Regions from separate parts of the Telluria sp. ZT3P25 genome, predicted to be linked through region 2. Evidence: predicted binding sites of a transcription regulator. Region 2 holds the regulator's gene; each other region holds the start of a gene.
The links. The regulator LexA, encoded in region 2, represses DNA repair genes until DNA is damaged. The targets are predictions, from matches to a motif close to ACTGTATNNNNATACAGT.

Region 1 (3,273 bases), 760 kb from region 2:
TCATGAACACCAGCACGTCGCGCGACATCACCCACTGGGCGATGGATTCCTCGAGATACTGCAGGTTCTTGCTCAGCAGACCCTTGGCGCCCGCTTCGGGATGGAAGATGCGGGCCGAGACGCCGATGTGCAGCGTGCGCTGCATGATGTCGCGACTGAAGCGTTCACGCAGCGAGCGAAAGCGCGACGTGATGACCCGGCCGGCCAGGGCCACCGGGTTGTCGCCATCGCGCAGGTAGCGCGCCGGTCCGCGCGCGTGCTGGCCGCCGCTGGCGCGCCGGTCGGGCACGCGCACGCGTGTCTCGCGACGTTCATCGATATCCGCCTCTGGCGAGGGGTCGTCTGGCTTGCGCTTGATGGGTTCGTCTTCAGTCATGTCATTAATATAACTTCGGCAATGCTGCGCACGATTCAAAGTTGTTACAAAAGGTCGCCATATGCTCAGACCGGCACGTCGAGCAGCTTCTGGAAGGTCAGCATCAGGTGGCGCCCCGCCACAGGCGTCTCGAGCAGGCCGCGGGCGCCGGCCAGCCGGGCGCGGGCGCTATCGTAATGAAACGATGGCGTGACCATGAACACCACGGGCGTGCGCCCGGCGCCGGCCTGCGCCTTGATCGACGAGCACAGTGCATACGGTTCGATGCCCGGGGCCGCCGTGTTGATCAGCACCAGCGCCACCGGCGTTTCGTCGCACAGGCGCACGGCGGCGGCCTGGCTGTCGGTCCATTCGACGCCGATCCGGCGCGGCCCGAGCACCTGCGCCACCCGGTTGCGCAGGTTGCACGCCTGATCGACGATCAATACCGGGCCATCGACGGGCCCGTGGCGCAGTCGCGTGTAGAATGCGGGCGTTTCAAGATCCGGCCCCAGACGCGGACGGCGGCGGCGTTCGGCCAGCACGCGGCGCGCACGGGCGCCGTGCTGGGCCAGCGCATGCACGCGCGTGTCGAGCAGTTCGGCCAGTTGCCCATGCAGCGCCCGTTGGTCAAGCGGGCGGGTGACGGTTGGCCAACGGGTGTTGCCAGTGCCGCCGATGACCAGTGCCGGTTGCAGCGCATCGGGTGGCCGGCACGCCAGTTGCGCCAGCGCAAACGGGCTGTCACCGTTGGCAACCAGCAGATCCGGCTCTTGCAAACTATCGGCATGCAGGCAAGAATACGACGGCCCGGCGCCCGGCGCGTCTTCGAGCAGCGCCGCCAGCCGGGCGGTTTCAACCGGATCAAAGCCGATCGGACGCACGGTGAACAGACAATGGGATCGCTGCATCGGGCCCCACCCTTCTTGCATCGATTATGTATTTACAGCGTAATCTAGCACAAAGGTGCAAGGCGAAAAGCACGACATAAGCGCAAAATACTGTATATTTATACAGTTAAAAAGCATTTCCTTTTCCGCTCGACAAGATAGAATGCCAACGCATTCTACAAATACTCTTCAAGATGGCCTCCAAGAAACCCGCTCCAGACTACAGCGAATCATCCATCCGCGTCCTCAAGGGACTCGAACCTGTGAAACAGCGTCCGGGCATGTACACCCGCACGGAAAATCCGCTCCACATCATCCAGGAAGTGATCGACAATGCCTCCGACGAGGCGCTGGGTGGCTATTGCAAGAACATTAGCGTCACGATGAACCCGGACGGCTCGATCACGGTCGAAGACGACGGCCGCGGCATCCCGGTCGGCATCCACCCCGAAGAAGGCGTGTCCACGGTCGAGATCGTGTTCACACGCCTGCACGCCGGCGGCAAGTTCGACAAGGGCTCAGGCGGCGCGTATGCGTTCTCGGGCGGCCTGCACGGCGTCGGCGTCTCGGTCACCAATGCGCTGTCCAAGCGTCTCGAGATCGAAGTCTGGCGCAAGGACGATCAGGGCAACGGCCAGCACAAGCTGGTGTTCGCCGCCGGCGACGTGATCGAGCCGCTCACCTCCGCACCATTCGAGCGCGGCGGCAAGAAGAACGGTACGCGCGTCACGGCCTGGCCTGATGGCAAGTACTTCGATTCGCCGACCATCCCGATGAACGACCTGCAGCGCCTGCTGCGCTCGAAAGCCGTGCTGCTGCCGGGCGTGACGGTCACGCTCACGAACGCCAAGGGCGAAGTCCAGACCTGGCGCTACGACGAGGGCCTGCGCGGCTACCTGACCGAAGCGCTGGCGCAAAGCTCCACCGGCGAAACCCTGATCCCGCTGTTCGAAGGCGCGCAGTACGCCGCCGCCGGCGACGACAGTTTTGCCGAAGGCGAAGGTGCGGCCTGGGTCGTGGCCTGGACCGAAGAAGGCGGCGTGGTGCGTGAATCCTACGTCAACCTGATCCCCACCGTCAGCGGCGGCACCCACGAAGCGGGCCTGCGCGACGGCCTGTATGGCGCCGTCAAGAACTTCGTCGAGCTGCATGGCCTGCTGCCGAAAGGCGTCAAGCTGCTGCCCGAGGACGTATTCGCGCGCGTCTCGTTCGTGCTGTCGGCCAAGGTGCTGGACCCGCAGTTCCAGGGCCAGACGAAAGAACGCCTGAATTCGCGCGACGCGCTCAAGCTGGTCTCGACCTTCACCAGGCCGCCGCTCGAACTGTGGCTGAACCAGCACGTCGAATACGGCAAGAAGCTCGCTGAACTCGTGATCCGCCAGGCGCAGTCGCGTCTGCGCTCGCTGCAGAAAGTCGAAAAGAAAAAATCGTCGGGCGTGGCCGTGTTACCGGGCAAACTGACCGATTGCGAATCGAACGACATCACGCGCAACGAGCTGTTCCTGGTCGAGGGTGACTCGGCCGGCGGCTCGGCCAAGATGGGCCGCGACAAGGAATTCCAGGCCATCCTGCCGCTGCGCGGCAAGGTGCTCAACTCGTGGGAAACCGACCGCGACCGCCTGTTTGCCAACAATGAAATCCACGATATCTCGGTGGCGATCGGCGTCGATCCGCACAGCGCCGGCGACTCGCCCGACCTCACCGGTCTGCGCTACGGCAAGATCTGCATCCTGTCCGACGCCGACGTCGACGGCTCGCACATCCAGGTGCTGCTGCTCACTTTGTTCTTTAAACATTTCCCGGCACTGTTTGCGAACGGGAACATCTGCATCGCGCGCCCGCCGCTGTTCCGCGTCGACGTGCCGGCGCGCGGCAAGAAGCCGATCCAGAAGCTGTATGCGCTCGACTCGGGCGAGCTGCTGGCGATCGAAGACAAGCTGAAAAAAGAAGGCCTGAAGGAAGGCGTGTGGAGCATCTCGCGCTTCAAGGGCCTGGGCGAGATGAACGCCGAGCAGCTGTGGGAAACGA
Region 2 (3,273 bases):
GTATCGTCACGTCGCTGTTCCGCGCTGGGGGTTCGCTGCTCAGCTTCGAGCTGCACGAGTCCATCGATCCGTTCGATTACCTCAATCGCCTGCAACTGGCGATTCCCGCCTCGAATCTGGGCGACAACCGCACGCTGGTCATTCCGGTGGCGCACACGATTTTCTTCGAGATGGGCGCCGAGCGCCGCGCCAGCATGGGCATTGCCGAGTCGCTGATCCGTGTGTCGGTGGGCATCGAGGATACCGACGACCTGGTCGAGGACTTCCGTCAGGCGCTGGACGTGTAGGCACGGCCCACCGCGCGGCGTATCGCGCGGCGTATCGCGCGGCGTTACCGCGTGGCGTTACCGCGCGGCGTTACCGCGCCGCGTAAAGCCATGCAAAGAAGGCCGGCGCGATGCCGGCCTTGTCATTTTTACGGTTGAGTCGCGCTGTCAAAGGGGGCTATGATGCCTCATCGTCAGCTTGTCATTTTCTTCGGATGCCCATGAAACGTTTTCTGCTCTGCCTTTCTCTGACTATTGCCAGCACCGCCTATGCGGGCGAGCTGGAAGACGCCAATGCGCTGTTCGAAAAGAAGGATTACGCGGGCGCGCTCAAGCTGTATACCAAGCTCGCCAACGCCGGCAATGCGCAAGCACAGCAGCAACTGGGCCAGATGTACTGGTATGGCGAGGCGGGCACCGTCGACGAGGCGGCGGCCAGGGCATTGTTCGAAAAGTCGGCCGCCAAAGGCAACAAGGTCGCGGCCGAATCGCTGGTCGTCATGCAGCAGCGCGTGACCAAACGCGCCGAGATCGATTACTGGATCAAGGGTTATGATGGCGCCGAGCTGCAGTCGGGTGAATACCGCTGCCCGTCGCCGCGCATTCCGGCGGTGTCGAAAGTGAATGACGAGATCGATCGCGTCAACAAGCTGGTAACAGGCTGGCAGGATTGCTACAACAAGATGGTGACGAACCTGAACGCGCAGTCGCCATTGACGAAGAAGATCCCGGCCGATATCGCCAAGCTGATGAACAAGCAGGAAGCGGACGCGTCGGCAGCCTACCTGGAGCAGGTGCGGCAGAACATCGCGGAAGGCGCGAAGGTCAGTTCAAAGATGATCCTGGCAGATTTTGCGGCGTGGCGCAGTGCTACCGAAGCGTTCATAAACCAGCATAATGCGGTGGTGAAGAAGGCGTCGAATTAAGGGGTAGGCAGGACAGGGCGGGGTAAAACAGGCGCCGGCAGGAAAGCCGGCGCCATTACATCAGTTCCAGCTACGCATCAGGCCGACAGCCAGGCCTTCGAGTGCAAACTCTTCGTCCGGCGACACGGCAATGATGTTGAAATCGGGGTTCTCTGGCAGCAGCTCGACCAGGTCGCCCGTCTTGCGATAACGCTTGACCGTGACTTCGTCGCCCAGACGCGCGACGACGATCTGGCCGTTCTTGGCGCTGTCAATTTTCTTGACCGCCAAAAAGTCGCCATCCATGATGCCAGCGTCGCGCATCGACCAGCCTTTGACCTTCAGCAGAAAATCGGGCCGCGCCGCGAACATGGCTGCGTCGACGTTGTAGGTGGCTTCGACGTGTTCCTGCGCCAGGATCGGATTGCCCGCCGCGACGCGCCCGACCAGCGGCAGCGACATGAACGACGGCGGCGGCATCGGGATGGCCTCGACGCTTGCGCCGATCAGGCGAATGCCGCGCGACGTGCCCGGCGAAATTTCGATGGCGCCCTTGCGCGCCAGTGCTTGCAGATGTTCTTCAGCCGCATTGGCCGAGCGGAAACCCAATTCGGAAGCGATTTCAGCCCGGGTCGGAGGGAAACCGGTGTTCTCGATCGCTTCCTTGATCAGGTTCAGGATCTGTTCTTGCCGTGCAGTGAGCTTTAGCATAAATGTGTTACAGCAACCGGTTATGTGTGTAACCTGTATTTTTGTACAGTATTCTGCGGCGCGCAAGGGGAAACGCAAAAAATATCGCGAAAATCGCGATTCAGCATGCAATAAGGCGTCAAAACACTGGAATTGTCGAGTCAGATCTGCCGTAACTAAGACAGATCGCGCCTGCGATGCCGCATTGGGGCTTTCCAAGTCAACGACATCCAGGTTATAATTGCCGGCTTTCCCTTCCCACACTCGTCTTGACGCCGAGGTGGGCATTTGTTAAACGTCCTCAAGGAGTAATGCATGCGTCATTATGAAATCGTGTTTATCGTCCATCCGGACCAGAGCGAACAAGTCCCGGCGATGATCGAGCGTTACAAGACCACGGTGACCAGCCGCGGCGGTAACATCCATCGCGTTGAAGACTGGGGCCGCCGCCAGATGGCATACCAGATCCAGAAGCTGCCAAAAGCACACTACATCTGCCTGAACATCGAATGCGACAACGAGACCCTGGTCGAGCTGGAAACTGCATTCAAGTTCAATGATGCGGTTCTGCGTCACCTGACCGTCAAGCTGAAAAAAGCTGAAACCGCACCGTCGCCGATGATGAAATCGGTACAGCGCGAAGACGCAGCCAAGAGCCACCGTGCCGAAGCCGCTGCGCCAGCAGCCGCTCCAGCCGCTGCGCCAGCGCCTGCTGCTGCTTAAGTTTTCCCCAGTTATTCGTAGTAACCAGTAATACCGGGTGCACAGCGCAAATCACCTCCAGCTCATGGCGACCATCGCCGAGCGCGACGTACTGCGTTACACCCCGGCCGGTGTGCCAATCGTTTCAGCCGTCCTGATGCACGAATCGCAGCAGGAAGAGGCCGGAGTCGAGAGGTCGGTCGCGTTCGAAGTCCCTGCGTTCGCCGCGGGTGAGATTTCGGGCAGGTTTGCCAGCGCCGAATTGGGCGCCAGCTACAGGTTCAACGGATTTCTTGCACGGAAAAATCGCAACAGCAAAGCCCTGGTGTTTCACATCATTGATTTCAGTGCCGCTTAACCCGGCAATTTAGATACAGGAGCCTCAAATGGCATTCGGTAAAAAGTTCGACAAAAACAAAGCGAAACTCAAAGAGAAGCGCAAACAGCAAAACCCGCTGTTCAAGCGCAAGAAATTCTGCCGTTTCACCGCCGCTGGCGTTGAGCAGGTGGACTACAAGGACGTCGACACCCTGAAGGACTTCGTCCAGGAAAACGGCAAGATCATGCCAGCACGTCTGACCGGCACCAAGGCGCACTACCAGCGTCAGGTCGACACCGCGATCAAGCGCGCACGCTACCTTGCGCTGCTGCCGTACACCGACCTGCACCACGGTTAATCGTCGGTCACGACAGTCAGACATCTGGAGATC
Region 3 (3,273 bases), 160 kb from region 2:
GCCCCGCCTGGCGCCCATGCCACCCATATTGCCGATGGCGCCCAGGCTCAATCACAGACCACACCCGTTGCCGGTTCCGTCGCCCTGCCCGCCCCGCCGGTTCTGCTCGTTACGTTGTCCACCTGGGCGCCACCGCGCTGACCGTGTTCCGACACCAAGCGCATCAGTTGCCCGCCCAGCTGGCCTAAAACCTGGATGCGCTGGTTGTCGGCCAGCCCGTCGTTTACGTCGAACGACACGGCGCGCAGTTACCAGTCCCCGGCGTTCGCGGTCGCGTTTTCCGCGTAGACGGCTGCATCGAGCTTGCGCAGGTCGGCAGCCGGGCTGGTCAGCAACGTCCTGGGCTATTCCTGCATTCTCAAAACAGGTCCAGCTGCCCTGCCCCCTGAGTACTACCGCGGCGTGTCGTTGCAGGCACCACCACTGGTCGCCGGAATTGCGAGCGATCGAGCCGCCCGAAACGCCCGCGCAATGACTTGTAGCCAAGGCGCTCGACTGCTTTTTCAAAGCGTTGCCGGATCAGGTCGGCCCACACGCCGTCACCATGCATGCGCTGTGCAAAGTCGGCATCGTAATCCTTGCCGCCGCGCATCTCGCGGATGCGGTTCATTACTCGCTGCGCGCGGTCCGGGAAATGCGCCTGCAACCACTCTTGAAACAGCGGATTGACTTCGTGCGGCAGGCGCAGCACCGTGTAGTGCGCGCCGACCGCGCCGGCATCGCGCGCCGCTTCAAGGATGCGTTCAATCTCGGGCTCGGTCACGAACGGGATGATCGGCGCGACGCTCACACTGACCGGAATGCCGGCGTCGGTCAGCGTACGGATCGTGCGCAGACGGCGCATCGGCGCGGCCGAGCGCGGCTCGAGCGTGCGCGAAATCTGTGCATCGAGTGTCGTGAGCGTCACCGCCGCGCACGCCAGGTTGTTGGCCGCCATCGGCGCAAGCAGGTCGATGTCGCGCTCGATCAGCGACGACTTGGTGATCAGGCCAAGCGGGTGGCGGCATTCGGACAATACCTCCAATACTTGCCGCGTGATCTGGCGCTCACGCTCGCAAGGCTGGTAGGCGTCGGTGTTCACGCCAATGGCGATGTGTTCGGGGACGTAGCCGGGCTTGGCGAGTTCGCGCCGCAGCAGTTCGGGAGCATTCACCTTGGCGAAGAGCCGGGATTCAAAATCAAGGCCCGGCGACAGGCCAAGATAGCTGTGCGTGGGCCGTGCGAAGCAATAAATGCAGCCGTGTTCGCAGCCCCGGTACGGATTGAGCGACACGCTGAATGGAATATCGGGTGACGTGTTGCGCGACAGGATCGTCTTGGCGAACTCGTCGGTGACCACGGTCTTGAACGCGGCCGATTCACCGGCAGCCCCGGTAGTCGACTCAGAATCGGCATCAGACCAGCCGTCGTCAAAACGCTCGCGACCGTTGACCTCATAGCGTCCTTGCAGGTTCGACACCGCACCACGCCCCTTGCGTGCAACGCGCGGCGGCGCCAGCATGATGTGTTCTTCTACCCGCTCGCGGCGGATGGGCTCATCGGTGTCGATCATGGCCGCTGCTCCATACTGTATGTTTATACAGTATATTACGCCGCTACCCCGTCAAATTCAAGCGCCAGCTGCCCGATGAGCATCGGATTACTTTTCCCAGCTGCTCCGGTCAGGCCGGACGGGCAAACGTTGCCAGATAGTTCACGCTCGTATCGCTGCACCATGAGGCGCGATGCAACACCGGCAGGTAACGCATGCCGCGCAGATCGATCCGCTGCAGCCCGGCCCCGGTGGCTGCAGCCAGCATCTCGGCGGGTTTCACGAAGCGGCGCCACTGGTGCGTGCCACGCGGCAGCACGCGCAACACGTACTCCGCCGCCACGACGGCCAACAGATAGCTCTTCCAGCTGCGGTCGATCGTCGACGCCAGCAGCAAACCACCAGGCGCAACGCGCCGAGCTGCCTCTTCGATGAAGGCGTCGGGGTCGGCCACATGCTCGGCCACCTCGAGCGCCAATACGACGTCGAAGCATTCATCGGGCTGCAGAACAGTCTCCAGTTCGCCCAGGCGATAATCGACTACCGCGCCGCTGGCGTCGGCGTGGCGTTGCGCCGCCGCCAGGTTGCCAGGCGAGGCGTCGATGCCAACCACGTGTGCGCCACGCAGCGCCAGCGGTTCGGACAGCAGCCCGCCGCCGCAGCCGACGTCGAGGATGCGCAGACCCGCCAGCGACGTATCGGGGCGACCGAAATGCGACGCCATGCATGCCAGCAGATAAGCCTGGCGCAGTGCGTTCGTCACATGCAGCGGCCGCATCGGGCCGTTCGGGTCCCACCAGGTGGCGCCGAGTCGGTCGAAGCGGGCGATTTCGTCTGCAAGCGCGCTCATGTCTGATCTCCGCTCGCAGCAGCGGTCATTAGCGCTGCCAATGCGCGGCCGGAGCGCCAGGCGCCTTCCACACCGCCGCCGGCAAGGGCATCGCCGCACACGCCAAGCCCCATGCCCGCGTCCCACCAGGCACCAGCGGCCCGCTCGTCATCGGGCGCCGCTGCCAGCGTTGCATACAGCCAGCGATGCACGGCCGCGAAGCGCCAGACCAGAGCGCCGCCGATACAATCGGCAAGCGCCGCCTGCAGCATCGCCTGCACCTGATCGTGCGGCGTGTCCAGATGTGCGCCAGTCCAGTCGGGCGTTGCATGCGCAACCCATTGGGCCTGCCCCGCCAGCGCTGTGCGCGCCGGCTTCGCATCGTTGCGCAGCACCAGCGCCAATGGGCCGGATGCGGGCAGTGCCAGCTCCCAGTCGCTGCCGCTTGCGGGCGCGTCGGTCATGCCCATCAAGACCCAGACGGGCAACATCGGCACGGCCTGCGCGCACGCGGCCCAGTCCGGACGATGCGCGCCCAGCAGCGCGGCCGCCTGTTGCGGCGGAATCGCCAACACCACGGCATCGAAGCCATCGGCCACGCACACACCGGCGCTCTCCAGAGACCACGTTGCGCCGCTGCGACGCACGCCATCGACCGTGCACAACGTATGCAACGGCAGGTCCTTCAACAAGGCGCGGCACAGGGCCGGCATGTCGGGCGTGGCAACCCACATCGCGCCGCCAGGCAGGGCTTCGCCGTGTGGGGCCAGGCGCGGCGTCCAGCGCGCCAGCAGCCCGGCGCGCTGCCCCTGCTCGACGAAACCCAGGAAGTCGGCCCCCAGGGCAGCAAAGGCCGGCGTCCCGTGATCGAGACCCAGCATGGCGTTGGCGCCAGCAACCGACGTCACACGCC

Region 1: the regulator LexA is predicted to act here: its motif matches at 1,356-1,373, upstream of AC56LY_RS16895 (DNA topoisomerase IV subunit B).
Region 3: the regulator LexA is predicted to act here: its motif matches at 1,567-1,584, upstream of AC56LY_RS12885 (PA0069 family radical SAM protein).

What each region holds. Positions count from the first base shown of each region.
Region 1 is NZ_JCASIJ010000001.1:3,813,711-3,816,983, forward strand. Features, by position in the region: gene AC56LY_RS16885 (gamma-glutamyl-gamma-aminobutyrate hydrolase family protein) at 1-376, opposite strand, end outside; gene AC56LY_RS16890 (response regulator) at 442-1,266, opposite strand; gene AC56LY_RS16895 (DNA topoisomerase IV subunit B) at 1,440-3,273, shown strand, end outside.
Region 2 is NZ_JCASIJ010000001.1:3,050,487-3,053,759, reverse strand. Features, by position in the region: gene AC56LY_RS13610 (cystathionine gamma-synthase family protein) at 1-287, shown strand, start outside; gene AC56LY_RS13605 (tetratricopeptide repeat protein) at 488-1,192, shown strand; gene lexA (transcriptional repressor LexA) at 1,253-1,882, opposite strand; gene rpsF (30S ribosomal protein S6) at 2,177-2,584, shown strand; gene priB (primosomal replication protein N) at 2,622-2,921, shown strand; gene rpsR (30S ribosomal protein S18) at 2,950-3,240, shown strand.
Region 3 is NZ_JCASIJ010000001.1:2,891,879-2,895,151, forward strand. Features, by position in the region: gene AC56LY_RS12885 (PA0069 family radical SAM protein) at 359-1,552, opposite strand; gene ubiG (bifunctional 2-polyprenyl-6-hydroxyphenol methylase/3-demethylubiquinol 3-O-methyltransferase UbiG) at 1,662-2,381, opposite strand; gene AC56LY_RS12895 (NAD(P)/FAD-dependent oxidoreductase) at 2,378-3,273, opposite strand, start outside.